3 regions of the Lysinibacillus sp. FSL K6-0075 genome follow, and region 3 is predicted to be linked to each of the others. Evidence: a T-box and tRNA genes for the amino acid it is inferred to sense, from the RefSeq annotation. Region 3 holds a T-box; the other regions hold tRNA genes.
The links. The T-box of region 3 lies ahead of ileS (isoleucine--tRNA ligase). A T-box ahead of a tRNA ligase gene usually reads a tRNA of that ligase, here a tRNA-Ile.

Region 1: it has a tRNA-Ile gene. The T-box ahead of ileS (isoleucine--tRNA ligase) is inferred to sense a tRNA for this amino acid. The anticodon was not compared.
Region 2: it has a tRNA-Ile gene. The T-box ahead of ileS (isoleucine--tRNA ligase) is inferred to sense a tRNA for this amino acid. The anticodon was not compared.

The regions. Positions count from the first base shown of each region.
Region 1 is NZ_CP151947.1:3,801,407-3,810,817, forward strand. It holds gene MHB65_RS18705 (dipeptidase) at 1-820, opposite strand, end outside; gene MHB65_RS18710 (TraR/DksA C4-type zinc finger protein) at 868-1,317, opposite strand; gene MHB65_RS18715 (MerR family transcriptional regulator) at 1,393-2,154, opposite strand; gene MHB65_RS18720 (trypsin-like peptidase domain-containing protein) at 2,331-3,650, shown strand; gene MHB65_RS18725 (diaminopropionate ammonia-lyase) at 3,696-4,898, opposite strand; tRNA gene MHB65_RS18730 (tRNA-Glu) at 5,168-5,239, opposite strand; tRNA gene MHB65_RS18735 (tRNA-Ser) at 5,242-5,332, opposite strand; tRNA gene MHB65_RS18740 (tRNA-Asn) at 5,343-5,419, opposite strand; tRNA gene MHB65_RS18745 (tRNA-Ile) at 5,424-5,500, opposite strand; tRNA gene MHB65_RS18750 (tRNA-Gly) at 5,502-5,575, opposite strand; tRNA gene MHB65_RS18755 (tRNA-Phe) at 5,581-5,656, opposite strand; tRNA gene MHB65_RS18760 (tRNA-Asp) at 5,715-5,790, opposite strand; tRNA gene MHB65_RS18765 (tRNA-Met) at 5,794-5,868, opposite strand; tRNA gene MHB65_RS18770 (tRNA-Ser) at 5,922-6,014, opposite strand; tRNA gene MHB65_RS18775 (tRNA-Ile) at 6,030-6,106, opposite strand; tRNA gene MHB65_RS18780 (tRNA-Met) at 6,113-6,186, opposite strand; tRNA gene MHB65_RS18785 (tRNA-Ala) at 6,215-6,290, opposite strand; tRNA gene MHB65_RS18790 (tRNA-Pro) at 6,307-6,383, opposite strand; tRNA gene MHB65_RS18795 (tRNA-Arg) at 6,393-6,469, opposite strand; tRNA gene MHB65_RS18800 (tRNA-Leu) at 6,478-6,566, opposite strand; tRNA gene MHB65_RS18805 (tRNA-Gly) at 6,572-6,646, opposite strand; tRNA gene MHB65_RS18810 (tRNA-Leu) at 6,683-6,767, opposite strand; tRNA gene MHB65_RS18815 (tRNA-Lys) at 6,786-6,861, opposite strand; tRNA gene MHB65_RS18820 (tRNA-Thr) at 6,869-6,944, opposite strand; tRNA gene MHB65_RS18825 (tRNA-Val) at 6,948-7,023, opposite strand; rRNA gene rrf (5S ribosomal RNA) at 7,034-7,149, opposite strand; gene MHB65_RS18835 (cysteine desulfurase family protein) at 7,429-8,499, opposite strand; gene nadB (L-aspartate oxidase) at 8,600-9,411, shown strand, end outside.
Region 2 is NZ_CP151947.1:3,811,445-3,820,855, reverse strand. It holds rRNA gene MHB65_RS18970 (16S ribosomal RNA) at 1-1,463, shown strand, start outside; rRNA gene MHB65_RS18965 (23S ribosomal RNA) at 1,645-4,572, shown strand; rRNA gene rrf (5S ribosomal RNA) at 4,733-4,848, shown strand; tRNA gene MHB65_RS18955 (tRNA-Val) at 4,859-4,934, shown strand; tRNA gene MHB65_RS18950 (tRNA-Thr) at 4,938-5,013, shown strand; tRNA gene MHB65_RS18945 (tRNA-Lys) at 5,021-5,096, shown strand; tRNA gene MHB65_RS18940 (tRNA-Leu) at 5,115-5,199, shown strand; tRNA gene MHB65_RS18935 (tRNA-Gly) at 5,236-5,310, shown strand; tRNA gene MHB65_RS18930 (tRNA-Leu) at 5,316-5,404, shown strand; tRNA gene MHB65_RS18925 (tRNA-Arg) at 5,413-5,489, shown strand; tRNA gene MHB65_RS18920 (tRNA-Pro) at 5,499-5,575, shown strand; tRNA gene MHB65_RS18915 (tRNA-Ala) at 5,592-5,667, shown strand; tRNA gene MHB65_RS18910 (tRNA-Met) at 5,696-5,769, shown strand; tRNA gene MHB65_RS18905 (tRNA-Ile) at 5,776-5,852, shown strand; tRNA gene MHB65_RS18900 (tRNA-Ser) at 5,868-5,960, shown strand; tRNA gene MHB65_RS18895 (tRNA-Met) at 6,014-6,088, shown strand; tRNA gene MHB65_RS18890 (tRNA-Asp) at 6,092-6,167, shown strand; tRNA gene MHB65_RS18885 (tRNA-Phe) at 6,226-6,301, shown strand; tRNA gene MHB65_RS18880 (tRNA-Gly) at 6,307-6,380, shown strand; tRNA gene MHB65_RS18875 (tRNA-Ile) at 6,382-6,458, shown strand; tRNA gene MHB65_RS18870 (tRNA-Asn) at 6,463-6,539, shown strand; tRNA gene MHB65_RS18865 (tRNA-Ser) at 6,550-6,640, shown strand; tRNA gene MHB65_RS18860 (tRNA-Glu) at 6,643-6,714, shown strand; gene MHB65_RS18855 (VOC family protein) at 6,774-7,190, opposite strand; gene nadA (quinolinate synthase NadA) at 7,357-8,460, opposite strand; gene nadC (carboxylating nicotinate-nucleotide diphosphorylase) at 8,447-9,307, opposite strand; gene nadB (L-aspartate oxidase) at 9,264-9,411, opposite strand, start outside.
Region 3 is NZ_CP151947.1:1,028,594-1,038,004, reverse strand. It holds gene lspA (signal peptidase II) at 1-165, opposite strand, end outside; gene MHB65_RS04830 (cation acetate symporter) at 332-1,900, opposite strand; gene MHB65_RS04825 (hypothetical protein) at 1,925-2,260, opposite strand; gene MHB65_RS04820 (AraC family transcriptional regulator) at 2,463-3,668, shown strand; gene ileS (isoleucine--tRNA ligase) at 3,771-6,539, opposite strand; T-box leader at 6,652-6,876, opposite strand; gene MHB65_RS04810 (DivIVA domain-containing protein) at 6,973-7,497, opposite strand; gene MHB65_RS04805 (RNA-binding protein) at 7,593-8,381, opposite strand; gene MHB65_RS04800 (YggT family protein) at 8,581-8,862, opposite strand; gene MHB65_RS04795 (cell division protein SepF) at 8,883-9,380, opposite strand; gene MHB65_RS04790 (YggS family pyridoxal phosphate-dependent enzyme) at 9,364-9,411, opposite strand, start outside.

The DNA.
Region 1 (9,411 bases), 2.2 Mb from region 3:
CTTCTCCTGCATGTGCTAAGCCACTAACAGTCCTATCAATCCCATCAAAATCGGAGCCTAACCCTATATGCTCTACACCTACTAGTTCCGCTAAATGCTCCACATGCTCCACTAAATGGTCTAGTGTTGCATCTTTTCCAATAAAGAGTGGGAAATAAACAACATGGATATGTCCTCCATGCTCTACAAGTGCCTTTGCCTGCGCATCTGTTAAATTGCGTGGATGGTCACATAGTGCACGTGCATTACTATGGCTTGCAATAATATGCTTCGCTAACGGCAAGACATCCCAAAAGCTTTGCTCATTTAGATGGGAGACATCAATAATCATATCGCGCTCATTTAATAATTGTATAACTTCTTTACCAAATGGCTTTAATCCAAGGGTTGCATCCTGTTCAGCACCATGAGCTACAGCATTTTCTTCATTCCACGTTAAACCTACTAATTTCACGCCCGCATCCAGTACAGCTGTTAGCTTCGTTAAATCTTCGCCAATGGCACTACAGCCCTCTAAGCTTAAAACAGCTCCTATTTCATGTGGAGCTAATTGGTCTAACTGTGCCCAATCTGTAATATGCACCATGCCCTCTGTTTGTAAAACATGAGTATGGAATGCTTCGATTTGACGCATGACCTCAAGAAATTGCAAATTTTGCGGGATTTTTGGGTCAATAAAGATGGCGAACACTTGAGTCTCTACTTGCCCTAATTGCAATCTTTTTTGATTGGCATGTATACGCACATCCTCAGCAAAATTCGCCGTTTCAAGAGTAGTTAATTTTAAAAGTGCATCACAGTGTAAATCAATGATCTTCATATCCTCACCTCTACAGTTATTATACTGCTTTCGTGAGGAAAAACTTACTAAATTTTATCTTGTGGTGTATCAGAAGAGCCAAATTCCTCAAGCTCAATGAAATCATCTGATTTTGGGGTTGAGGATAGCACATCTTCTTCCACTGGTCGTAAATTTTCTTCTTTCTGCTCTGCATGCTCCACGCAGGTCAGAGCTTTAGGCATAGCCTCTAAGCGTCCTAATGGAATCTCTTCACCGCAGACAACACATTTACCGTATGTTCCGTCTGCCATTGCTTGAAGGGCCTTTTTAATTTCCTCCACAGTGTCTTCACGATGCTCATCCATAGCCATTTCTGTCAACTGATCCGTTAAATCACTGGCATTATCAGCGGGGTGATTATCATAATTAGATAGCTCTGTCGCTTGAGGACGCTCAGATTCCTCAAGTCGCTGTTCTATTTCTTGTAATTCTTGCTCGAGTTGTCTTTTTAATTGTTGCATTACTTGTTGATCCACAAAAATCTCCTCCTCATGCTTTTATTTTTTCCTAATTTACGATTTCTAAAACATGTCAGCATAAGGAAGACCTATTTATTTACTTGTATAAGCTATAATGGCGTCATGTAAAAATTGCGCTGCTCCTGTTGCCCCTCGCTCATCATAATAAGCCGTAAAACGTTCATCAGCTATATACATTTGTGCCAGCCCAGCATGTGCCTCTTTGGAATATTCTTTCCACGTAAAACTCAGCCAACGTTTATGCAACTCTGCTACTTCCATCGCAATGTCACTTGTAGTATCTCCAAGCTCCATTGCTTCTGCTAAACGCTCAAACATTTGCTGCTCTAACTGTTGCATCGCCTGATATTGTTGCTCTGTCATATTCATAAGCTTAGCATTAGATGCATCCACTGTTTCATCCCCATATTTCTCACGGATTTCTTGGCCGTACTGCTTTTCGTTATCCTCGATTAACTTTTCTTTAAAACCTTTAAATTTTTCTTCATTTGACATTGGTTGTTCCTCCTCAATGGATTGTATTGTTTTTTCTACTGTCTGTAAGATTGTTTCCAACTGTTCCTTGCGTTGAAGCAACTCTGCTCTATGTGTTTTAAGCGCCTCGGCATGCTGAAAATTAGGTGCCTGAATAATAGCCTGAATCGTCACTAACTTCATGTCTAATGCGCGGTAAAATAAAATCTGCTGCAACATATCGACCTCCCATTGGCCATAAAATCGATAGCCCGCCTCATTGGTTCTTGCTGGTTTCAGCAACCCAATTTCATCGTAATAGCGCAATGTTCTTGTACTAATACCTGACAACTGAGCAAGCTCCTGAATGGTATATTCCATGTAATCACCTCCATTAATGCTACTGTAAGCTTTGACGCAACGTTAAGGTCAAGAGCAGAATGAAAAATTTTTTTATTCCATATACACCCTTCGAATTAATATAATTCCATAAATACCTATAAAGCTATATTTTCAAGCCGATATGAATAGTAAATATTTCACAGGGGTGTGATAAGGTGAAGTGTCCTAATTGTCAGCATGAAAATCTTATAGACAGTAAATTTTGCTCGGATTGTGGTAATAAGCTCATAAATCCATCATTTCCAAAACAAGGTATCCCAACATGGGCAATTATCGTACTTTCAATCTGTTTTATTGCAATAGGCGGTCTAGGTTATGCATATTGGGATTTTTTTAATGATAAAAAGAGCTATACCACCGCTTACTCGGAAATTAACGATAATCAAAAGATAAATGCACAACAAGTTTCTTCAGAAGAACTCACCAAAAAACAAGAAGCTCATGCACAGCAGGTTGATCGTGTCACCCTTATAAAGGAAATACAACAAAAAGTCTTCACTGTCCTAACTAACAATAGTCAAGGCTCTGGCTTCCTATATAAAAAGGGTGGATATGTTATTACAAATGCTCATGTTATCCAAGGTGAAGTTGATGTAATGATTCGTAATGTAAATGGTCAAGAATCTCCAGGTACTGTTATCGGTATATCTGATCACTATGATATTGCTTTAATAAAGGTGCCTAACTACCAAGACACAGAGCCATTAGGCATGGAGACTGCAGAATCACCTATAGGTCTAGAAGTCATTGCATTTGGTAGTCCACAAGGTTTTGAAAATTCGGCTTCTATTGGCTATATAACAGGTAATAAACGTGATATGAAACTTGAAAATTTTATTTATAAGCAAATTTATCAGGTAGATGCACAAATTGATAAAGGTAGCAGCGGTGGCCCATTAGTTGATGTTAATACAGGCAAAGTAATTGGAATTAACTCACTACTTTATACAACTGATACAAGTACTAACTTTGCCTTTTCCATTCCCCTTTATAGTATGCTTGATCAATTTGATGGATGGATTGCTAAACCACTTTCTGCAAATGAGGTTCGGGCTATTGCGAATGTTTATGAAGGTAGTCAACAATCTACTATTGAAACAAAACCCACCAACGAAACAGACGCCTTACTAGCAGGTCAATTCGTGCAAGCATTCCGTCTCTATTATGAAATGGCACTCAATGATGGTGATTTTTATTGGATAGCTGATATGCTTTCACCTGGCAGTACAGCATATCAAGAATTGGAGAAATACATTAATGAGATTGCCTACCAGGGTCATTACTTCTATTTTACAAACAATGATGTGCTAGATGTACAATACTCAAATGGTCAATATTATGTTGACATGAATGAAACTTTTGATTTTTATGATGCACAAGGTAATTACCAATTCTATGATCGCTATAAAACTTATACAGTTATTACGGATGATTATGGTGCTTATAAAATTGCCAACATTAAGATACACCAATAAAACCTTTTACAAAGTAAAATAGCAAGCTAGTTCATCACTAGTTTGCTATTGGTTCGCATATTTCCCATGCCATACTATTTGTCGATAGTTCTCTTTATCTGTGTCACCCTCTGTATTAATAAACAGCACCCTCGCATGTTCATTTAGGTGTAAGGCATTTTTTAATTCCTTATATTGTTCATTTGTCATTATTTCATAAAAGCAACCAAATGGCGCCGCTCCTGATTCACCAGCTATAATGCGAGTGTCTGTGTCTAATGGATTGCCAAGAACGCGCATACCTGTAGCTGCTATTTCTTCCTCGCAGGAGATACTTATTTTTGTGGAGGCTTTTAAGATTTGCCAAGCCTGTGGATTCGGTTCACCGCAAGCAAGCCCTGCCATAATCGTTTGCATCTCCCCGCCAACAGAGACAAATTGATCCGTATTTTTTTTAAAGCTTTCATAATAGCAATTAGCGACATGAGGCTCAACCAATACAAAAGTAACTTCCTGCTCATAGTATTGCTGTAAAAACGCAACTACTGCTCCTGCAAAGGATCCTACACCCGCTTGCAAAAATACATGTGTCGGGGCTAGCTGTATCTGTTCAACAATCTCCTGCACAATGGTTGTGTAACCTTGCATAATCCATAATGGAATTTCTTCATAGCCATCCCACATTGTATCCTGAACCAGAACCCAGCCATTTTTTTGTGCAAGCTGTGAGGTATAACGAACAGTATCGTCATAATTCATTGTCGTAATTTCAGCAAAAGCCCCTTCACTTTTAATATGCTGTAAACGCTCAGCCGCGCTGCCAGCTGGCATATATATTCGCGCTTGAAAACCCAGTTCTCTAGCTGCCCATGCAACACCACGACCATGATTACCATCTGTCGTTGAAATAAATGTTAAATCGCCTACTTCTGCTTTTACTTCCGGAGATTTTAACTGTTCAAACGATAGCTCCTTTATATTCCTCCCAAGCTTATTGGCAATATATTGCGCAATTGCATAAATACCGCCTAATACTTTAAAGGCATTTAAACCAAATCGATAAGATTCATCTTTAACCATGATTTTTTCTACACCCATATATGAAGCAAGTGCCTCAAGATGATGGAGAGGTGTCTGCTCAAATCGCTCATATGTACGCTGAAATTGACCAACCTTCTTTACTTGTTCCAGTGTAAAATATGATAGTAATGGTGAGCCTTGGTTTGTGTTGTCTAGCTGATTGTGCACCCACTTTAATTTTTCCTTCATACCTATCTCCCCCTTTACCAATAGCTTAGTCGATCTAGCTTTAAAATACAAAATTTATTACCAAAATTAAACAGGGGTAGTCAGAGCAAGCAAATATATCAGTTATACATTGGTTTTGGACCTACAAACACCGAGAATTCCAATCTAAACCTCCAGAAAAACAATAAACCCTTACAGGATCTAATTTCTGTAAAGGTTTATTATTATCTAGCTATTTTTAAGTAAATTAAAAAGTGCAGTAGATGTAAATTCATCTACTGCACTTAGTATGACCCGTACGGGATTCGAACCCGTGTTACCGCCGTGAAAGGGCGGTGTCTTAACCACTTGACCAACGGGCCCATGGCGGAGAAGGAGGGATTTGAACCCTCGCGCCGGTTACCCGACCTACACCCTTAGCAGGGGCGCCTCTTCAGCCTCTTGAGTACTTCCCCAAAATAAAAATGGCTCCGAAGGCAGGACTCGAACCTGCGACAACCTGATTAACAGTCAGGTGCTACTACCAACTGAGCTACTTCGGAATAATGGTGGGCCTAAATGGACTCGAACCATCGACCTCACGCTTATCAGGCGTGCGCTCTAACCAGCTGAGCTATAGGCCCTTGGAGCGGGTGATGGGAATCGAACCCACGACATCAGCTTGGAAGGCTGAGGTTTTACCATTAAACTACACCCGCATAAATGGTGGGTCAGGACGGAATCGAACCGCCGACACTTAGAGCTTCAATCTAATGCTCTACCAACTGAGCTACTGACCCATTTCGTCCATGCTAAGCTTGCTCACTCTTTTGCTTCTCATGACTTTTATTTTAAAAATGGCGGTCCCGACCGGGATCGAACCGGCGATCTCCTGCGTGACAGGCAGGCATGTTAACCGCTACACCACGGGACCTTTTGGTTGCGGGGGCCGGATTTGAACCAACGACCTTCGGGTTATGAGCCCGACGAGCTACCACTGCTCCACCCCGCGATAATTTTATGCTGTTTCGAGTTTTTAAAGCACCATTTATAAAAATTTAAAACTGGAGGAGGTAGAGGGATTCGAACCCCCGCGCGGTGTTACCCGCCTGTCGGTTTTCAAGACCGATCCCTTCAGCCAGACTTGGGTATACCTCCGTTACAATATATAAATGGTGGACCTTGCAGGACTCGAACCTGCGACCGGACGGTTATGAGCCGTCTGCTCTAACCAACTGAGCTAAAGGTCCTTAAGATGGCGGCAGAGGGGATCGAACCCCCGACCTTACGGGTATGAACCGTACGCTCTAGCCAGCTGAGCTACGCCGCCAGGATCTTTATACTGGTTAATTTACTTATGGTGGAGCCTAGCGGGATCGAACCGCTGACCTCCTGCGTGCAAGGCAGGCGCTCTCCCAGCTGAGCTAAGGCCCCATAAATTTTTAGGAAATGGTCGGGAAGACAGGATTCGAACCTGCGACCCCTTGGTCCCAAACCAAGTGCTCTACCAAGCTGAGCTACTTCCCGTTGTTCTTTTGGCGCGCCCGACAGGAGTCGAACCCATAACCTTCTGATCCGTAGTCAGACGCTCTATCCAATTGAGCTACGGGCGCATTTAAAATGGTGCCGAGGACCGGAATCGAACCGGTACGGTAGTCACCTACCGCAGGATTTTAAGTCCTGTGCGTCTGCCAGTTCCGCCACCCCGGCACATTTGGAGCGGAAGACGAGGTTCGAACTCGCGACCCCCACCTTGGCAAGGTGGTGTTCTACCACTGAACTACTTCCGCATGTGCATAAGTTTTTTTATCTGGCAATGAAAATAATGGTGCGGGTGAAGGGAGTCGAACCCCCACGCCTTGCGGCGCTAGATCCTAAGTCTAGTGCGTCTGCCAATTCCGCCACACCCGCTTATTATTATTTCAAAAATGGTGAGCCATGAAGGACTCGAACCTTCGACCCTCTGATTAAAAGTCAGATGCTCTACCAACTGAGCTAATGGCTCGAAAAAATGGTGCCGGCTATAGGAATCGAACCCACGACCTACTGATTACAAGTCAGTTGCTCTACCTGCTGAGCTAAACCGGCATATGGTGGAGGATGACGGGCTCGAACCGCCGACCCTCTGCTTGTAAGGCAGATGCTCTCCCAGCTGAGCTAATCCTCCTGGGTACTATGCCTAGCGACGTCCTACTCTCACAGGGGGAAGCCCCCAACTACCATCGGCGCTAAAGAGCTTAACTTCCGTGTTCGGTATGGGAACGGGTGTGACCTCTTTGCCATCATCACTAGACTTTGTTATGTATCTCGTTTTGAAGTTGTTTACCTGTCCTTCAAGACAAGAATTATTGTATAACGTTTTCTAACATTATGCAATACTTTTTTATAAAAAAAAAGAAATTATTACGTTTTGAAGATATTTTTGTTAAGTAAGAGAAATTATTGCCCTGCAAAATATTATAGCAATTGTTGTTTCAAAAGAAAACAATTATTTTATTTTGTATATTTTCTTAACTTATAATCTATTTGAAAACAAGTGAAGAACATAGAAAATCCTCCACTCGTCTTTTCATTAAATATTTGAAAGCTCTATTTTTAATTTTGTAATATCATCAAGTGTGGTGGAAGGACCAAAAGATATTCTAAAAAATTGGCGTGCCGCTTCTAAAGAGAAACCCATTGATAAAATGGCCTTTGTTCCAGATTCACTATGAATATCACATGCACTACCCGTAGAAATACAAATTCCTGCTTCATTTAACTTTAAAAGAACATATTGCCCCTCTACTTTCTCCATCATTACCCCACAAATATTAGGTAGTTGCTGTTTACACTCAACAAGTTGACATGTTTCAGATAAATCATTTTTGAAAAAATTTCTTAAAGTCTCGTAATGTTGCAATTCATATTGATAGTTTTCAATTGCCGCCGCAAAGGCCACAATTGCAGGAGTATCTAATGTTCCCCCTCTTAGCCCTCTCTCATGGGTTACACCTGGTGTTAATGAAGGTACACGAATTGCGGGATTCAGATAAACAGCACCACACCCCTTTGGTCCACCTATTTTATGAGCTGAGATGGTAATCGCATCTGCTCCTTTTGGTATAGGTAGTTTGCCAAATGATTGCACACAATCAACATGACAGAAAATATTTGACTTTCTTGCCATCTCTACAATTTTCTTCACAGGCTGGATAGAACCAATTTCAGAATTGACATGTTGAATGGTAATCAAAGCTGTATCTTCACGAATTGTTTGTTGCAATTGGACCAGATCAACGCAACCATCCTTCTGCAATGGTAATTTCGTTACAACAAAGCCCTTTTTCTCAAGTGTATTCAAAGCTGCATGCACAGACGTATGTTCGGCTTGAGATGAAATAATGTGTTTTCCTTTTTTAGAGGCTAGCGCTAATGACAAGATGGCTATGAGATTTCCTTCAGTTCCGCTCCCTGTAAAAATTACACCATCACTATTTACGCCTAGAGCATGGGCTACAACATTTCTTGACTGCTGGACAAAATAAAGGGCTTGTCCCCCTAGATCATGCAGACTTGCACTGTTTCCATAATAACGTTGTGCAACCTCTACATATGCCTCAAGAGAATTCCTTGTCATAGGTGACGTTGCAGCATAATCCATATAAATCATTGTCTTCTTCCTCTCTAGTTCATCAGGTCTTGTTTTCTTTTTTATTTTATGTAAAGATAGGTGTCAAGACAACTGTAAAGAAGGTATAACTATGGATGTAAAGACAGACGTCCTTATCATTGGTAGTGGTATTGCTGCACTTCAGGCTGCTTTACTGCTTGAAAAACATTTTCAAATACAAATTGTTACAAAATCATCTATATATATGAGTAGCTCTTATCGTGCACAAGGTGGCATTGCTGCTGTTACAAGTGAGGAAGATCATATTCAACACCACATTGCTGATACATTAAAAGCTGGAGAGTATCATCATGAGAAAAGACATGTTGAAACACTTATAAAAAACGGCACTGCAATTATGCAGAAATATCTAAAGAATGGGCTCCCAGTTGATCGGCAGGTTGACGGAAAACCTGCTCTAGGACTTGAGGGAGCACATAGTCACCATCGTATTCTACATGCAGGTGGTGATCGTACAGGTCAGGTTTTCATAGATTACTTGCTTCATCAACTTTCACCAAAAACGAAGATAAATTGCTATGAAATGGCTTATGAGCTTTTACGTAATACAGATGGTGACTGTGTGGGAGTACTCACTAAAGGAGAAAAAGGTACAAAACGCTATTGGGCACATCATGTGATTTTAGCGACAGGCGGTGCAGGTGCCCTCTATTCAAGTACATCTAACTTTCCAACCAATACAGGCGATGGGATCGCATTAGCATTTCGAGCAGGTGCTGCCATCAGTGATATGGAATTTATGCAATTTCACCCAAGTCTGCTTTGGTGCAAAAATGAAGCAAAGGGATTAGTTTCTGAAGCTGTCCGGGGAGCTGGCGGTATCTTTGTCGATGCACAACGTCAGCCGATTATGACGGGCTTGCATGCCCAACTTGACTTAGC
Region 2 (9,411 bases), 2.2 Mb from region 3:
TTCGACGTTAGCGGCGGACGGGTGAGTAACACGTGGGCAACCTACCCTATAGTTTGGGATAACTCCGGGAAACCGGGGCTAATACCGAATAATTTGTTTCACCTCATGGTGAAACACTGAAAGACGGTTTCGGCTGTCGCTATAGGATGGGCCCGCGGCGCATTAGCTAGTTGGTGAGGTAACGGCTCACCAAGGCGACGATGCGTAGCCGACCTGAGAGGGTGATCGGCCACACTGGGACTGAGACACGGCCCAGACTCCTACGGGAGGCAGCAGTAGGGAATCTTCCACAATGGGCGAAAGCCTGATGGAGCAACGCCGCGTGAGTGAAGAAGGATTTCGGTTCGTAAAACTCTGTTGTAAGGGAAGAACAAGTACAGTAGTAACTGGCTGTACCTTGACGGTACCTTATTAGAAAGCCACGGCTAACTACGTGCCAGCAGCCGCGGTAATACGTAGGTGGCAAGCGTTGTCCGGAATTATTGGGCGTAAAGCGCGCGCAGGTGGTTTCTTAAGTCTGATGTGAAAGCCCACGGCTCAACCGTGGAGGGTCATTGGAAACTGGGAGACTTGAGTGCAGAAGAGGATAGTGGAATTCCAAGTGTAGCGGTGAAATGCGTAGAGATTTGGAGGAACACCAGTGGCGAAGGCGACTATCTGGTCTGTAACTGACACTGAGGCGCGAAAGCGTGGGGAGCAAACAGGATTAGATACCCTGGTAGTCCACGCCGTAAACGATGAGTGCTAAGTGTTAGGGGGTTTCCGCCCCTTAGTGCTGCAGCTAACGCATTAAGCACTCCGCCTGGGGAGTACGGTCGCAAGACTGAAACTCAAAGGAATTGACGGGGGCCCGCACAAGCGGTGGAGCATGTGGTTTAATTCGAAGCAACGCGAAGAACCTTACCAGGTCTTGACATCCCGTTGACCACTGTAGAGATATAGTTTCCCCTTCGGGGGCAACGGTGACAGGTGGTGCATGGTTGTCGTCAGCTCGTGTCGTGAGATGTTGGGTTAAGTCCCGCAACGAGCGCAACCCTTGATCTTAGTTGCCATCATTTAGTTGGGCACTCTAAGGTGACTGCCGGTGACAAACCGGAGGAAGGTGGGGATGACGTCAAATCATCATGCCCCTTATGACCTGGGCTACACACGTGCTACAATGGACGATACAAACGGTTGCCAACTCGCGAGAGGGAGCTAATCCGATAAAGTCGTTCTCAGTTCGGATTGTAGGCTGCAACTCGCCTACATGAAGCCGGAATCGCTAGTAATCGCGGATCAGCATGCCGCGGTGAATACGTTCCCGGGCCTTGTACACACCGCCCGTCACACCACGAGAGTTTGTAACACCCGAAGTCGGTGAGGTAACCTTTTGGAGCCAGCCGCCGAAGGTGGGATAGATGATTGGGGTGAAGTCGTAACAAGGTAGCCGTATCGGAAGGTGCGGCTGGATCACCTCCTTTCTAAGGATTATTTCGGAATACAAACCTTGGGTTTGTAAGATTACGTTTTGCGTTCAGTTTTGAAGGTTCATTCTTTTGAATGAAACACTTCAAAACTTGTTCTTTGAAAACTGGATAAAACGACATTGAAATTGTAACAAACACATTTATTTTTTTAAGTTTTTTATAGGCTTAATAACTTGGTTAAGTTATTAAGGGCGCACGGCGAATGCCTTGGCACTAGGAGCCGAAGAAGGACGGCACTAACACCGATATGCTTCGGGGAGCTGTAAGTGAGCTTTGATCCGGAGATTTCCGAATGGGGGAACCCACTACGTTTAATCGCGTAGTATCTTGACGTGAATACATAGCGTCTTGAAGGCAGACCCAGGGAACTGAAACATCTAAGTACCTGGAGGAAGAGAAAGAAAAATCGATTCCCTGAGTAGCGGCGAGCGAAACGGGAAGAGCCCAAACCAAGAGGCTTGCCTCTTGGGGTTGTAGGACACTCAATACGGAGTTACAAAAGAGCGAGTTAGATGAAGCGACTTGGAAAGGTCCGCCAGAGCAGGTAAAAGCCCTGTAGTCGAAAGTTCGTTCTCTCCTGAGTGGATCCTGAGTACGGCGGAACACGTGAAATTCCGTCGGAATCCGGGAGGACCATCTCCCAAGGCTAAATACTACCTAGTGACCGATAGTGAACCAGTACCGTGAGGGAAAGGTGAAAAGCACCCCGGAAGGGGAGTGAAAGAGATCCTGAAACCGTGTGCCTACAAGTAGTTAGAGCCCGTTAATGGGTGATAGCGTGCCTTTTGTAGAATGAACCGGCGAGTTACGATTACGTGCGAGGTTAAGCTTTAGAAGGCGGAGCCGCAGCGAAAGCGAGTCTGAATAGGGCGAAATAGTACGTGGTCGTAGACCCGAAACCAGGTGATCTACCCATGTCCAGGGTGAAGGTGAGGTAACACTTACTGGAGGCCCGAACCCACGCACGTTGAAAAGTGCGGGGATGAGGTGTGGGTAGCGGAGAAATTCCAATCGAACTTGGAGATAGCTGGTTCTCTCCGAAATAGCTTTAGGGCTAGCCTCGTGATGAGAATACTGGAGGTAGAGCACTGTTTGGACTAGGGGGCCATCCCGGTTTACCGAATTCAGACAAACTCCGAATGCCAGATATTTATACACGGGAGTCAGACTGCGAGTGATAAGATCCGTAGTCAAAAGGGAAACAGCCCAGACCACCAGCTAAGGTCCCAAAGTAATCGTTAAGTGGAAAAGGATGTGGCGTTGCACAGACAACCAGGATGTTGGCTTAGAAGCAGCCATCATTTAAAGAGTGCGTAATAGCTCACTGGTCGAGTGACGCTGCGCCGAAAATGTATCGGGGCTAAACGATTCACCGAAGCTGTGGATTGACATCTACGATGTCAGTGGTAGGAGAGCGTTCTAAGTGCGTTGAAGTCAGACCGGAAGGACTGGTGGAGCGCTTAGAAGTGAGAATGCCGGTATGAGTAGCGAAAGACGGGTGAGAATCCCGTCCACCGTATGACTAAGGTTTCCTGAGGAAGGCTCGTCCGCTCAGGGTTAGTCGGGACCTAAGCCGAGGCCGATAGGCGTAGGCGATGGACAACAGGTTGATATTCCTGTACCACCTCCTCACCGTTTGAGAAATGGGGGGACGCAGTAGGATAGGGTAAGCGCGCTGTTGGATATGCGCGTCCAAGCAGTAAGGCGTGTGTGTAGGCAAATCCGCACACTGTAACGTTGAGCTGTGATGGCGAGTCCGTATGGACGAAGTTCCTGATTTCACACTGCCAAGAAAAGCCTCTATCGAGGTGAGAGGTGCCCGTACCGCAAACCGACACAGGTAGTCGAGGAGAGAATCCTAAGGTGTGCGAGAGAACTCTCGTTAAGGAACTCGGCAAAATGACCCCGTAACTTCGGGAGAAGGGGTGCTCTTGAGCGTGCAAGCGCATGAGAGCCGCAGTGAATAGGCCCAGGCGACTGTTTAGCAAAAACACAGGTCTCTGCAAAACCGTAAGGTGACGTATAGGGGCTGACGCCTGCCCGGTGCTGGAAGGTTAAGAGGAGTGGTTAGCGCAAGCGAAGCTGCGAATTGAAGCCCCAGTAAACGGCGGCCGTAACTATAACGGTCCTAAGGTAGCGAAATTCCTTGTCGGGTAAGTTCCGACCCGCACGAAAGGCGTAACGATCTGGGCACTGTCTCAACGAGAGACTCGGTGAAATTATAGTACCTGTGAAGATGCAGGTTACCCGCGACAGGACGGAAAGACCCCGTGGAGCTTTACTGTAGCCTGATATTGAATTTTGGTACAACTTGTACAGGATAGGTAGGAGCCAGAGATCTCGGAGCGCCAGCTTCGAAGGAGGCGTCGGTGGGATACTACCCTGGTTGTATTGAAATTCTAACCCATGCCCCTTAGCGGGGCAGGAGACAGTGTCAGGCGGACAGTTTGACTGGGGCGGTCGCCTCCTAAAAGGTAACGGAGGCGCCCAAAGGTTCCCTCAGAATGGTTGGAAATCATTCGTAGAGTGTAAAGGCACAAGGGAGCTTGACTGCGAGACCTACAAGTCGAGCAGGGTCGAAAGACGGGCTTAGTGATCCGGTGGTTCCGCATGGAAGGGCCATCGCTCAACGGATAAAAGCTACCCCGGGGATAACAGGCTTATCTCCCCCAAGAGTCCACATCGACGGGGAGGTTTGGCACCTCGATGTCGGCTCATCGCATCCTGGGGCTGTAGTCGGTCCCAAGGGTTGGGCTGTTCGCCCATTAAAGCGGTACGCGAGCTGGGTTCAGAACGTCGTGAGACAGTTCGGTCCCTATCCGTCGTGGGCGTAGGAAATTTGAGAGGAGCTGTCCTTAGTACGAGAGGACCGGGATGGACACACCGCTGGTGTACCAGTTGTCTTGCCAAAGGCATCGCTGGGTAGCTATGTGTGGACGGGATAAGTGCTGAAAGCATCTAAGCATGAAGCCCCCCTCAAGATGAGATTTCCCATTACGCAAGTAAGTAAGATCCCTCAAAGACGATGAGGTAGATAGGTTCGAGGTGGAAGTGTGGTGACACATGGAGCTGACGAATACTAATCGATCGAGGACTTAACCAAAACGTTTGAACCATTCAATGTATCGTTTATCCAGTTTTGAAAGAACAACACTTTCAACAAGTTTTTAAGATACTATGTATTTTGAAGCTTTTAAAAGGAACTTCTGCTAAGAACGCAACATCCGTGTTGCAACGCAGAAGCCAGCACATCCATGTGCAAGTCTAGTGATGATGGCAAAGAGGTCACACCCGTTCCCATACCGAACACGGAAGTTAAGCTCTTTAGCGCCGATGGTAGTTGGGGGCTTCCCCCTGTGAGAGTAGGACGTCGCTAGGCATAGTACCCAGGAGGATTAGCTCAGCTGGGAGAGCATCTGCCTTACAAGCAGAGGGTCGGCGGTTCGAGCCCGTCATCCTCCACCATATGCCGGTTTAGCTCAGCAGGTAGAGCAACTGACTTGTAATCAGTAGGTCGTGGGTTCGATTCCTATAGCCGGCACCATTTTTTCGAGCCATTAGCTCAGTTGGTAGAGCATCTGACTTTTAATCAGAGGGTCGAAGGTTCGAGTCCTTCATGGCTCACCATTTTTGAAATAATAATAAGCGGGTGTGGCGGAATTGGCAGACGCACTAGACTTAGGATCTAGCGCCGCAAGGCGTGGGGGTTCGACTCCCTTCACCCGCACCATTATTTTCATTGCCAGATAAAAAAACTTATGCACATGCGGAAGTAGTTCAGTGGTAGAACACCACCTTGCCAAGGTGGGGGTCGCGAGTTCGAACCTCGTCTTCCGCTCCAAATGTGCCGGGGTGGCGGAACTGGCAGACGCACAGGACTTAAAATCCTGCGGTAGGTGACTACCGTACCGGTTCGATTCCGGTCCTCGGCACCATCTTAAATGCGCCCGTAGCTCAATTGGATAGAGCGTCTGACTACGGATCAGAAGGTTATGGGTTCGACTCCTGTCGGGCGCGCCAAAAGAACAACGGGAAGTAGCTCAGCTTGGTAGAGCACTTGGTTTGGGACCAAGGGGTCGCAGGTTCGAATCCTGTCTTCCCGACCATTTCCTAAAAATTTATGGGGCCTTAGCTCAGCTGGGAGAGCGCCTGCCTTGCACGCAGGAGGTCAGCGGTTCGATCCCGCTAGGCTCCACCATAAGTAAATTAACCAGTATAAAGATCCTGGCGGCGTAGCTCAGCTGGCTAGAGCGTACGGTTCATACCCGTAAGGTCGGGGGTTCGATCCCCTCTGCCGCCATCTTAAGGACCTTTAGCTCAGTTGGTTAGAGCAGACGGCTCATAACCGTCCGGTCGCAGGTTCGAGTCCTGCAAGGTCCACCATTTATATATTGTAACGGAGGTATACCCAAGTCTGGCTGAAGGGATCGGTCTTGAAAACCGACAGGCGGGTAACACCGCGCGGGGGTTCGAATCCCTCTACCTCCTCCAGTTTTAAATTTTTATAAATGGTGCTTTAAAAACTCGAAACAGCATAAAATTATCGCGGGGTGGAGCAGTGGTAGCTCGTCGGGCTCATAACCCGAAGGTCGTTGGTTCAAATCCGGCCCCCGCAACCAAAAGGTCCCGTGGTGTAGCGGTTAACATGCCTGCCTGTCACGCAGGAGATCGCCGGTTCGATCCCGGTCGGGACCGCCATTTTTAAAATAAAAGTCATGAGAAGCAAAAGAGTGAGCAAGCTTAGCATGGACGAAATGGGTCAGTAGCTCAGTTGGTAGAGCATTAGATTGAAGCTCTAAGTGTCGGCGGTTCGATTCCGTCCTGACCCACCATTTATGCGGGTGTAGTTTAATGGTAAAACCTCAGCCTTCCAAGCTGATGTCGTGGGTTCGATTCCCATCACCCGCTCCAAGGGCCTATAGCTCAGCTGGTTAGAGCGCACGCCTGATAAGCGTGAGGTCGATGGTTCGAGTCCATTTAGGCCCACCATTATTCCGAAGTAGCTCAGTTGGTAGTAGCACCTGACTGTTAATCAGGTTGTCGCAGGTTCGAGTCCTGCCTTCGGAGCCATTTTTATTTTGGGGAAGTACTCAAGAGGCTGAAGAGGCGCCCCTGCTAAGGGTGTAGGTCGGGTAACCGGCGCGAGGGTTCAAATCCCTCCTTCTCCGCCATGGGCCCGTTGGTCAAGTGGTTAAGACACCGCCCTTTCACGGCGGTAACACGGGTTCGAATCCCGTACGGGTCATACTAAAAACAGTAGATGCAGTTGCATCTACTGTTTTTTTATATTCATAGATATAAATTTTACGCTTGATTCAATGCATTTTCGTCCATATAAACTACTTCCCAGATATGCCCGTCTACATCTTGAAAACCCCAACCATACATAAATCCGTGATCTTGTGGTTCACTATAAGGTTTACCACCAGAGGCAAGTGCCTTATTCACTAATTGATCTACTTGTTCTCGATTTTCGACAGAAAGGCATAAGATTGCTTCTGCAGAAGTAGTAGTATCTGTAACTTCTTTCTTACTAAACCCTTTAAATCGTTCTTCCACCATTATTAATACAAAGATATTTTCACTAATAATCATTGAGGCCGTTGTTTCATCACTGAATTGTTGATTGAACTCAAAACCTAATTCCTTAAAAAAGTTGATAGATTTGTTTAGATCTTTCACTGGTAAATTGATAAAGATATTTTTCGATTGAAAAGCCATTTAGTATCACCTCCAAATCGACAGTATCATAGCGCCTTAAGTCATGTCAATTTTAGCATTGTGGGCAAAAATGGCAGACATTTAAATTATTTAAAGCAGATGTTATATCACCATAAAAAACAGAAAGGTTATTTATACAACCTTTCTGTTGATAAAGCCTATCTATTTATCCTCTAGCTAGCATTCTTTCAAGTGAGCTAAGTGCTTCAGCAGTAGTATGTTCATCTACTTGTATACGGTTATGAGGTTGCCCCTGCTCAATACTTTCGAGGCTCCATAACAAATGCGGCAGGTCAATACGATTCATTGTTAAGCAAGGACAAAAGTTTTCATTTAAAGAGACAATATGTTTATCTGGATGCTGCTTAATAATGCGATTGACTAAGTTCATTTCTGTTCCAATGGCCCATGAAGATCCGCTCGGAGCGCGATTGATTGTGTCAATAATGTATTTTGTGGAGCCTGCATCATCAGCTGCTGCTACAACTTCACGACTGCACTCAGGGTGAACAATAATTCTCATAGTTGGGTGTGCTTTGCGAATAATCTCTGTATGTTGAACTGTGAAACCTTCGTGCACAGAGCAGTGACCCTTCCAAAGAATAACCTGAATATTTTCAAGGGGCTCTGTTGTTTCGAGCATGTTCTTATGAGGATTCCAAACAGCCATATTTTCAAGAGGAATACCTAAGTCATAGGCAGTATTTCTTCCTAAATGTTGGTCAGGTAAAAAGAAGATACGCTGTTTTTGTGTAAATGCCCATTGAACAAGCTCCTTAGCATTCGATGAAGTGACACAAGCACCACCATGTCTTCCAGTAAAGGCTTTAATAGCTGCAGTTGAATTGACATAGGTTAGAGGGATAATCGTATCACCAAAGAGTTCTTGAAGAATCGGCCAAGCTTGTTCAGTTTGATAAATGTCTGCCATATCAGCCATTGAACAACCAGCACGCATATCTGGCAAATAGACATATTGTTGTTTCGTTGTCAGCATATCAGCAGTCTCTGCCATAAAATGCACGCCGCAAAATACGATGTGTTCAGCTTCCTTATTTGCTGCGGATAATTGAGCTAACTGTAAAGAATCTCCAGTTGCATCAGCAAATTGAATGACCTCATCTTTTTGATAATGGTGCCCAGGAATAAATAATTTAGGACCTAATTTTTTCTTTATTGATAAAATACGAGATTCCATTTCCTTTACGGATAGTGCCCGATAATGCTCAGGAAGTAGTGTCGTTTGTTGTAATAAACTAGTGATGGACAAGGGAATGATCTCCTTTCATTTGAACGAGTGCACTAATGTCAAAAGCTTTAACTGAATGTGTTAAGGAGCCAAGTGAAATCCACTGAATACCCGATTGGGCATATGCCTTTAAATTTTCAAGTGTGATGCCCCCAGATGCTTCAGTTGCAATAGAAGGAGGGACAGTAGGAAGCCATGCACGTATCTCTTCTGGACTACGGTTATCAAACATAATAATATCTGCTCCAGCGTTGATAGCTTCTTCTAGCTGTTCTTTTGTTTCAATTTCAACTTCGATTTTTACAGTATGACCAACCTTCGCTCTAGCGGATTGAACTGCATTTGTTATGCTACCAGCAAAGGCAATATGATTATCCTTTAGCATGATTGCATCATACAGACCATTACGATGATTAAAAGCACCACCGATTCGAACAGCATATTTATCCAGCATACGCAGTCCAGGTATTGTTTTACGGGTATCGCATATTTTTGCATGCGTACCTACGGTTTCTTGAACGGCAAGATGGGTCGCCGTTGCAATAGCAGACATACGCTGAATAAGATTTAAAATGACACGCTCACCTATTAATAACTTTTGTAAGGGCCCTTTAATCACAGCAAGCACATCACCTGACTGAACCATCTCTCCATCTTTTTTATGAAGAGTGACTTCGATTGATCGATCGAGTAGGAAAAAGCCATGCTCAATAATGAGAGCTCCACAAAAAATCCCGTTTTCTTTAGCATAAAAGGAAAAAGACCCCTGCTGTTCGGCTGAAAAGATAAATTCACTCGATAAATCCCCATCTCCTAAATCCTCATTAAAAAATTGCTTGAGCATTTCCTCGAGTTTGATGATATTCATACAATGAGTTCCTCACTTTCATTTGTCCTTGCGAAAAAATAATCCATCGACTTGCCCATTGTGCATCCATTTCGGATTTATCCGTACGAATGTGGGCACCACGT
Region 3 (9,411 bases):
CTCTAGCATTCCCCATGCTGCCCCTCTATTTCGATGAGACAAGATACCAAACCATGGGTCCCATACAGCAATGCGTTCAGCATATTCCATATTTTTCACAATTAGCCATTTTGTCCATTGATCCAATAAAACGACAAAAGCAGCTAATCCATAATATTTATACACAGACATTCCTCCGTTCACTCAACATCTTACCTATTCTACCATAACAGCACCATTCACAATAACTAATATCATATCAAAATATGGCGGATACCCAATCTCTTTGCGGGAATATAAAAAAGCTATTCCTATTACGTTTAAGCAATAGAAATAGCTATAAGTTATTGGGTTATACGGTTTCAGATTCCTTTGAATGCACTCGCTTCATGAAGTCATTGACATCAGCAGGAACTTTACGATCTAGTAATGACACGATAATAACAGATAAGAAGCCAACAGGCACCGTCACAATACCTGGAATTTTAAACTGTAAGAAGCTTGGTAACGTTCCTGGTAAAAAGATCATCCACATAGATACGCCAAGTCCAATTAGTAATCCTGCAATAGCCCCCTTTTCTGTCATGCCTCTCCACCAAATACCTAATATAAATATTGGTGTGAATGTACTTGCTGCCACAGTAAAGGCGAGCGCCACTAAATGACCAATGGATGCATCCTTTACAAGTAATCCCAATGCTCCATATAAAATACCTAATAATACAATGGCCACTTTCCCTGCAATAACACGTTGTTTTTGTGTAATATCCTTTTTCATGATGTTGGCATATAAATCATGAGCTAGTGCGCCTGAGCTTGTAATAAACAGTCCTGAAAGATTGGAGAAAATAGCTGCAAATGCTCCTGCTATGACTAATCCAAGTAGCCATTTGCCACCTAGTGCAAGGGCTGTAGTAGGAATCACCATATTATTTCCACCTAGCACTAAATCGCGCATAACTTCCTCACTAGCTGTTCCAGAAATGAAAATAGATCGACCTACAACACCTAAATAAACAGCTAATAGGAAGAACGCACTTGCAATCCCAATGGCCATGAGTGCAGATTTACGGGCTGCTTTAGCACTCGGATTTGTATAAAATCGTAATAAGATATGAGGAAGTCCAATTGTTCCTAGCGCTAACCCAATTGTCATACTAATTGTTTGCCAGAATGTTGGGAAATAGAAGCCCGTGCCTGTCCAAGCAGCACCATCAAAGTTTATATCATTGCCATCTAAGGCATACGGTGAAGTGCCTGTGATTGGACCACTAAATGAATGGATGGCTGCTAAAATTTTATCGTAATGTAAACCACCATAAACCGCTGCAATTAACATCACGATAAACGCACCAAGACGAATCCATAACTCTAATGCTTGGTTGATGGTTGTCCCTTTCATACCACCAATTCCTACATAAAAAATCATAACAACACAAGTAAAAATAATGCCAAATTCATAAGAAGTACCAAAAAACATACTTAAAATTTGTGCAGCACCTAATAATTGGGGAGCTGCATAAAAGCCGGAAATAGCTAAAACCACCGCCACCGCTACAAGCCGTGCTCGTTTACTGTGAAAACGATAGCCTAAAAAATCTGCAACGGTAAATGCACCAAAACGTCTTAAAGGACCCGCCACAAAAATCGCTAATAATGTTAACCCAATGGAGAAGCAAAAAGCATAATAAGCACCATCATATCCAAGTTGAAATGTTAAACCTGCGATGCCCAGGAATGTTGCTGCACTTAAGTAATCCCCACCAATGGCAGAACCATTTGTAAACCATCCGAAGCTTCGGCCACCTACAAAGAAATCCGATGCGGTTGCATTTCTTTTTGTTAAATACGTAATGTATACAATCGTTCCCATCAAAGCAATGGTCATTAACATCTTTGGTTCTAATAGAGCTTCCATCATTCAACATTTCCCCCTTTATTCCAACTACTTATTTGCTATATCGTATTTTTTTAGTCGTTTCTCGTACATAGCAGTGTGAACATATGCAATAATAAATGCCATAGCCATCATCACAATTGTTGTCACAAACCATGTGACTGTCATACCACCCCAGATCCTCTTGAATGCAAATGCTGGCGCAAACCAATTCATAATAGGGATACTAAAAATCACAATAAAGTAAAATATCGATAAACCTAAACCTGTTTTAAATTCATCTTTCATAATTTTGTTTGTTGTTGCATCTAAAGGTGGTAGATCTTTCACATCAACTGTTCCTGCTTCTACATAGTCATAATCATGACTGCCTACTTCCGCCATAAGCCAACTCCCCCTTTTCGTATCAGTAAATAATTATCTGAAATTTCAAATTATTATTCACTACAATTATTCTATTCTATTTCAACTTCAATATAGATATAAAATTTTGCTGTATTAGTACAAATAATTGCTATTTTAAGTTAAAATATTTTTATCTTTTTATTCGTAGGAGGCTGGTAGCATTTTAAAGGTGGTATGGTATATGGAAAGCTCATTTGACAAGCAGCAAATGAGTGAATGGTTAAAAGAGGTTTTACCAAACGCTTTAGAGGAATGTAAAATGCCTAAGCCAGAAGATGAGGTCATTATTGTCTATGAAGTAAACCGGTTATTTGATTGGGTAAAAATTAATCGCTTAAAAAGAAACTATCCTAATAGTATAATTGTCCCGTTTGTTACAGAACACCTCACCTACTCGACTGGTATAGCAATTGAATTAGTTTTACCTGCACTTCTCATAAAACCATTACAAAAATCAAAATTTTTACGAATCGTAAAAAAACTGTACACATCCTATCAGGAAAAAAAAGCAAGTACACTCACAATGCTTGAGCTATCACAACAAGTATCCCAACAACATACCTCTCCGTTCAGAGAAGCATTTTTAAAACGTCTGATCCGTGGAGAAATTGACGATGAACAAGAAATTATACAATCCGCATCATTTTTATCGACAAGCTGTATTCCTAATATTGTATTTTTAATTCAGGGCTATATTGATGGAGACGATAAGAGAGCTATCCCACATGATGCGAGTAGTAGTATTACAACCGTTTTTCGCCAATACTTTGCTGACAAGGCCCCATTATCCTTTTTACATTTTGAACGCTATTTACTACTTCTTATGCGAATTCCGTCTAAGTACAACTCTTTTAAACATTGGGCAGAGGGTGAAGCCTGTCTATTAGAGGTGATCGAGACACTAAAAAAGGACCACTCTATTCATCTATTTATGGGGATTGGTGGTGTATTTCAGGATGCTATGCATGTGAAGGAATCCTATAGTCAGGCTAGAAAAGCACGTAGAAAACCACCTATCCATAACATTCACATCAGGTATTACGAAGATTTAACAAAGCATGAGCAGCTTCAAAAAGCTATTCAGTATATTGAAGAACATTATGACGAACAGCTGACCATACGTGATGTTGCAAAATATATTAGCTTTAGCCCAACTCATTTTAGTAGACTATTTAAAAAAGAAACGGGTCGCAATTTCGTTGACTATGTTGCTTATACGCGCATTATCAAAACCTTACCTTTTTTACGCAAGTACGACTACACCGTAGAAAAAATCTCCTCCACCTGTGGCTTTAATACACCAAATTACTATAGTTTAACCTTTAAAAAATATGTAGGAATCTCTCCAACAGACTACCGCAATACGACAGAAATTTTATTTAAATAATCTAGAAAGAATCTGCAAAAACCTCATGAAAAAAAGCAAGCCCCCATCAAGGAGACTTGCTTATCATCTACATGAGAATGCAGATTCTTATTTTTCATAGCATTACACGTAATATTTTTCTACAACTTCTGCACAGCGAGCGCATACTGTAGGTTGTGCCTCATTTGCACCAACTGTTTCAGAAATTGACCAGCAACGCTCACATTTCTCACCTGTCGCCTTCTCAACAACAATGGAAACATGCTCAAGTGCTAAAGCTTCAGCAGGCGCTTCTTCTATGGCAGCTACCTCGAAAGCTGAAACGATGGAAAGTTGTGCAAAGTCAATGTTGGCATCGTTCAATAATGCGACAATGTCCTCTTTTGCATAGACAGTCACTTTTGCTTCAAGTGATTTACCAATTGTTTTCGCATTACGTGCTTCCTCTAATGCTTTTAAAATATCATCGCGTACATCAATAATTTTTTCCCATTTTGTGCGTAGGCTGTCAAAATTCGCTTGAACATCTACCTCTGGGAAGTCCGTTAATTGAACAGAAGCCTCTTCTACAATACCTTGAGCATTTAGGTAAGACCACATTTCATCTGTTGTATGTGGGATAACTGGTGTCATGATTTTAACCAATGTCATTAATGTATCATAAATAACTGTTTGCATCGCACGACGATCTTTATTGTCATGACCCTCAATATAGACAACGTCTTTTGCAATATCCAGATAGAATGAAGATAACTCTACAGCAACAAAATTATTGACTACATGATAGACAGCAGCAAAATCATAGCGATCATATGCAGCACGTACAGTTTTTAAGACATCTTGTAAGCGCATATACACATATTGATCCATTTCACGAAGCTCTGCATAAGCTACACGATCTTTCTTAGGATCGAAATCAGCAATATTACCATGTAAGAAACGGAATGTATTACGAATTTTACGATACACTTCAGATACTTGCTTTAACATATCCATAGAAATGCGCACATCTGCTGTATAGTCAACAGAAGCAACCCATAAACGAAGAATGTCTGCGCCATACTGATCCATTACTTTTTGTGGGATAATTACATTCCCTAAAGATTTACTCATTTTACGTCCTTCACCATCAAGAACGAAACCATGTGTTAAAAGTCCTTTATATGGTGCATAGCCGTTAATCGCTACAGATGTAATAAGAGATGAATTAAACCAACCACGGTGTTGGTCAGAGCCTTCTAAATAGAGATCAGCTGGATATTTCATGCCACGTTCTACCAGTACACCTTGGTGTGATGAACCTGAATCGAACCATACGTCCATAATATCATTTTCTTTTGTGAATTCACCGTTCGGGCTTCCTGGATGTGTAAAGCCTTCTGGCAATAATTCTTTTGCTGTTTTTTGGAACCAAATATTTGATCCATGCTCACGGAATAATGCTGAGACATGACTAATTGTTTCAGGTGTAATAATTGGTTCACCATTTTCAGCATAGAAAATCGGAATCGGCACACCCCAAGCACGTTGACGTGAAATTACCCAGTCTCCACGATCACGAATCATATTATAAAGACGCGTTTCTCCCCAAGCTGGTGTAAATGCTGTTGCTTTTACAGCCTCTAATAACTCTCCACGGAATGCTTCAACGGATGCAAACCATTGAGGTGTCGCACGATAAATAACAGGCTTTTTCGTACGCCAGTCATGTGGGTATGAGTGCGTAAAGAAATCAAGCTTTTCTAACGCTTCTACTTCTTTTAGTTTTTCTGTTACTAGTTTATTCGCATCATTATAAAACACGCCTTCAAAGCCTGGTGCCTCATCTGTATAACATCCACTATTATCAAGAGGGCTAAGAATACCTAAACCATACTGTTTACCAATATGATAATCGTCTTCCCCGTGTCCTGGTGCTGTATGAACACAACCAGTACCCGCTTCAGCTGTTACGTGTTCGCCTACCATAATAAGAGATTCACGATCATAGAATGGATGCTGTGCTACAATACGATCTAGTGCCTCACCTTTTACTTCCTGTACAACCTCATAGTCTTCCCATCCAAGCGTATTTGCCACTGACTCTAATAATTCTTTGGCGATGATGAATTTTTTATTAGCCACCGCTACTACGACATAGACAAATTCAGGATTCAAAGAAATCCCTAAGTTTGCTGGTAATGTCCAAGGTGTTGTTGTCCAAATAATAAATTTTGCGTCTGCTGGTACAACACCTTTTGCATCCTTAATAGCAAAGCTTACATAAATGGACGGTGATTTGATATCCTTATATTCAATTTCAGCTTCCGCTAGAGCAGATTCAGAAGATGGTGACCAATAAACTGGTTTTAATCCTTTATAGATATAACCTTTTTCGGCCATTTTACCAAATACTTCAATTTGACGTGCTTCAAACTCAGGCTTCAACGTAATATAAGGATTTTCCCAATCCCCACGAATGCCTAATCGACGGAATTGTGTACGTTGATTGTCAATTTGCTCATACGCATACTCTTCACAAAGTTGGCGGAATGCTGCTACTGACATTTCTTTACGCTTTACACCTTTGTTCGTCAATGCTTGCTCAATTGGTAAACCATGTGTATCCCAACCTGGAATATAATTTACATGGTAGCCAGTCATAGAACGATGACGTGTAATCATATCCTTCAATACTTTATTTAAAGCATGGCCGATGTGGATATCACCATTGGCATATGGAGGGCCATCATGTAGAACAAATTCTGGGCGATCTTCCGTACGCTCCATTTGTAATTTGTTAATATCCATAGCATTCCATTTTTCTTGCATTTTTGGCTCATTTGCCGGTAAGTTTCCACGCATTGGGAAATCTGTTTTTGGCATTAATAAAGTATCTTTGTATTCAACCATTAAAATTCCTCCTTTATTTTACATAAACAGGTAGACATTCTTCTCATACGACAGTTATTGGCAAACTTATCTAAAACGATTCGGGAACAAACAAAAAAAGCCCTCAATCCCACTAAGGGACGAGAAGCTTCTACTCGCGGTACCACCCTACTTGTAGCACAAAAAAATTGCACTACCTCTTAAAAGCACATTTAACGTCGTGCATCACGAAATAACCTACTTTTTTCAGTTATTTAGCTCAGAAGTGATGTTCAATGCTAGTTGTATGTTTGGGCTCTCACTGTCCCCAAATCGCTTAACAACGCCTAACAAATACTGTCTTCGTCTCTGCTTTTATGCATATCTGTTCAAAATAATTACTATTACAAAGTATATGAAATTCAAACAATCGCGTCAAGTTTCATTTGTCAATTGCAACAATTAAAAAGAAAAGTTAAATATCTTCAGAATCCTGTGCTTCCTCAACAGATGCTTGAATTTCTGTTAAATCAATATCATATTGCAGCAAATGATCCCAGTCATCTGCATTAAGTAAATCAAGCTGTGCTTCTACAAGCATCTTGAAACGATTACGGAATACCTTAGATTGCTTTTTAAGCTCATCAATTTCAATCGTCACCTTACGAGCCTTCGTCAAAGCTTCATTGACAATTCGATCAGCATTTTTTTCAGCTTCTTTTACAATGAGCTTCGCCTCTTTTTGAGAGTTTCTTCGCACTTCATCAGCCGCTTCTTGTGCAACGACAATAGACTTCTGCAAAGTTTCTTCTAAGGAGTTAAAATGTCTCGCTTGTTCTAAGGCCATCTCTAATTGTTTATCAACTTCTTTTTTTTCACGAAGCAGAATTTCATAGTCTTTAATAATCTGATCTAAAAATTCATTTACTTCATCTTCAGCATAGCCTCTGAAGGCTTTTGTAAACTCCTTATTATGTATATCAATAGGTGATAATGGCATACAATCCTTCTCTCCTTTACATGTACATTCGTAATTCCTATTATACAATTGTTCCGACAACTTAGCAGTAAAAATTAATGAAATTTACTTCACTTTCAGCTTTTTTGGGCCAATCGACCGACTTGTAGACGGATTTTATCTTTTTTTGTTCGGCCTTCAGTCATAATAATTTTCACACGACCACTTCCTCGTATCGATAAAATATCTCCCTCTTGTAATTCAAAAGCAACTGTGTCTCGTTCTGTCCAATTAACACGTACTTTTTTCCCAGTAATGAAAGCTTGAGCTTTTTGGCGTGATACATTTAAGACAGTCGCAATAATTACATCTAAACGCATCGAAGATACCGTATGAGATTCCTCCAACCATTCTTCCTCATTTACAATAAGGGAATCCGCTTCTTTTAAAGACTCAATATGCACCTTTACTTTACCAATACCCGTTAAATGTAAACGAACATATTCTGCTACCTCCTGAGCTACAATGAATTGCACCTGGTAATCATTAACTCGAATATCACCAAATTTACCACGGTTTAAACCTAATGATAGCAATGCACCTAAAACATCAGGATGTCGTAATTGAACAAATTTCACAGGATATTGAATCGTAAATGCCACCAACTGAAAGTCTTCTTCTGTCGCTTCATAGTAAGTAGGAAAAATGAGCATACGCTGCCTTTCTGCTCCATCAAATAAACCTGTGCATGCCGTTTTCAGCGTATCATCCTGCCCGATAATAGAGGTCACAATAAAACGTTGTCTTGGATCAAGAAAATCTGTCAGCTTAGGCGCATAACGATCTTCCACCTCACGTTGCCAACTTATTACCTGTTCAATAAAGGGTTGTTCTTCTTTTCGAAAATGCTGGATTAAGTGTTCCATCTTGTTGTCTCCTCTTTCACTAGTTCCGTTTTGCTTTGTTAGTTGGAAACTTAGTATTCCCAATTAATGACGTTTGGACATCATTGTTTTAAAAATTTTTTATTAGTCGCTTTAGTAGCGGAGTAATTCTTTTTTACTTGATACTTCGTGTTGCATCAAAATAAATAAAAAATCCCCACTAAAACGTGAGGATTTACTTCTAAGCGAACATAAAATATATTTTCTGAATGACTATATAAAGCCCTCTTTCTATAAAATTCAGCATAAAGATGGCCACAATTGGAGAAATATCAATCATACCAAGCGGCGGAATAAACTTCCTAAAAATCCCTAAATATGGCTCACATACTTTTTCAAGCATTCGACCAATGGCTGAATTTTGAGCGGCAGGCACCCAAGACATTAAGATATATGCAATTAGCATAAATGAATAAATCTTAAATGCTAATGATACATAACTAAGTATTAAAAGAAAAGTCATATAAACTACAATCCTCGCTATTAATTATCGTCTAAAATAAAGTTTGTAATTTCACCAGTCACTTCTACATTATCTGGCGTACACAGGAAAATATCCTTACCGATACGTTGAATATCACCAGCAAGAGCATAGACTGTGCCACTTAAAAAATCAATAATGCGTTTACCTTGTTCTCGTTCAATACGTTGTAAATTAACGATTGTTGCACGCTTATTTTTTAAATGCTCTGCGATATCCTGTGCTTCTGCATAAACTCTGGGTTCTATTAAAACAACTTTTGCTCCCTTAGAACTCATAGCTGCCTGCAAACTGACAATGTTATTAGGAGTTGCTGAACTTTGTGGCACAATTTCATGAATAGGTGCTTTACGTTCTTTCATCATTTTTTTAGGCTTTACTGAATGAATCGGTTGCTGTTGTTGTATGGGTTGTTGTTGCTGAATAGGAGCTTGCGTGATTTCTTCTTCTAATTCTTCTTCAAGGTAAAAGAAGTTTTTAATCTTATTTTTCATGCTCATCCTGTTCCCCTCTTTCATTTCCAACAAGAGC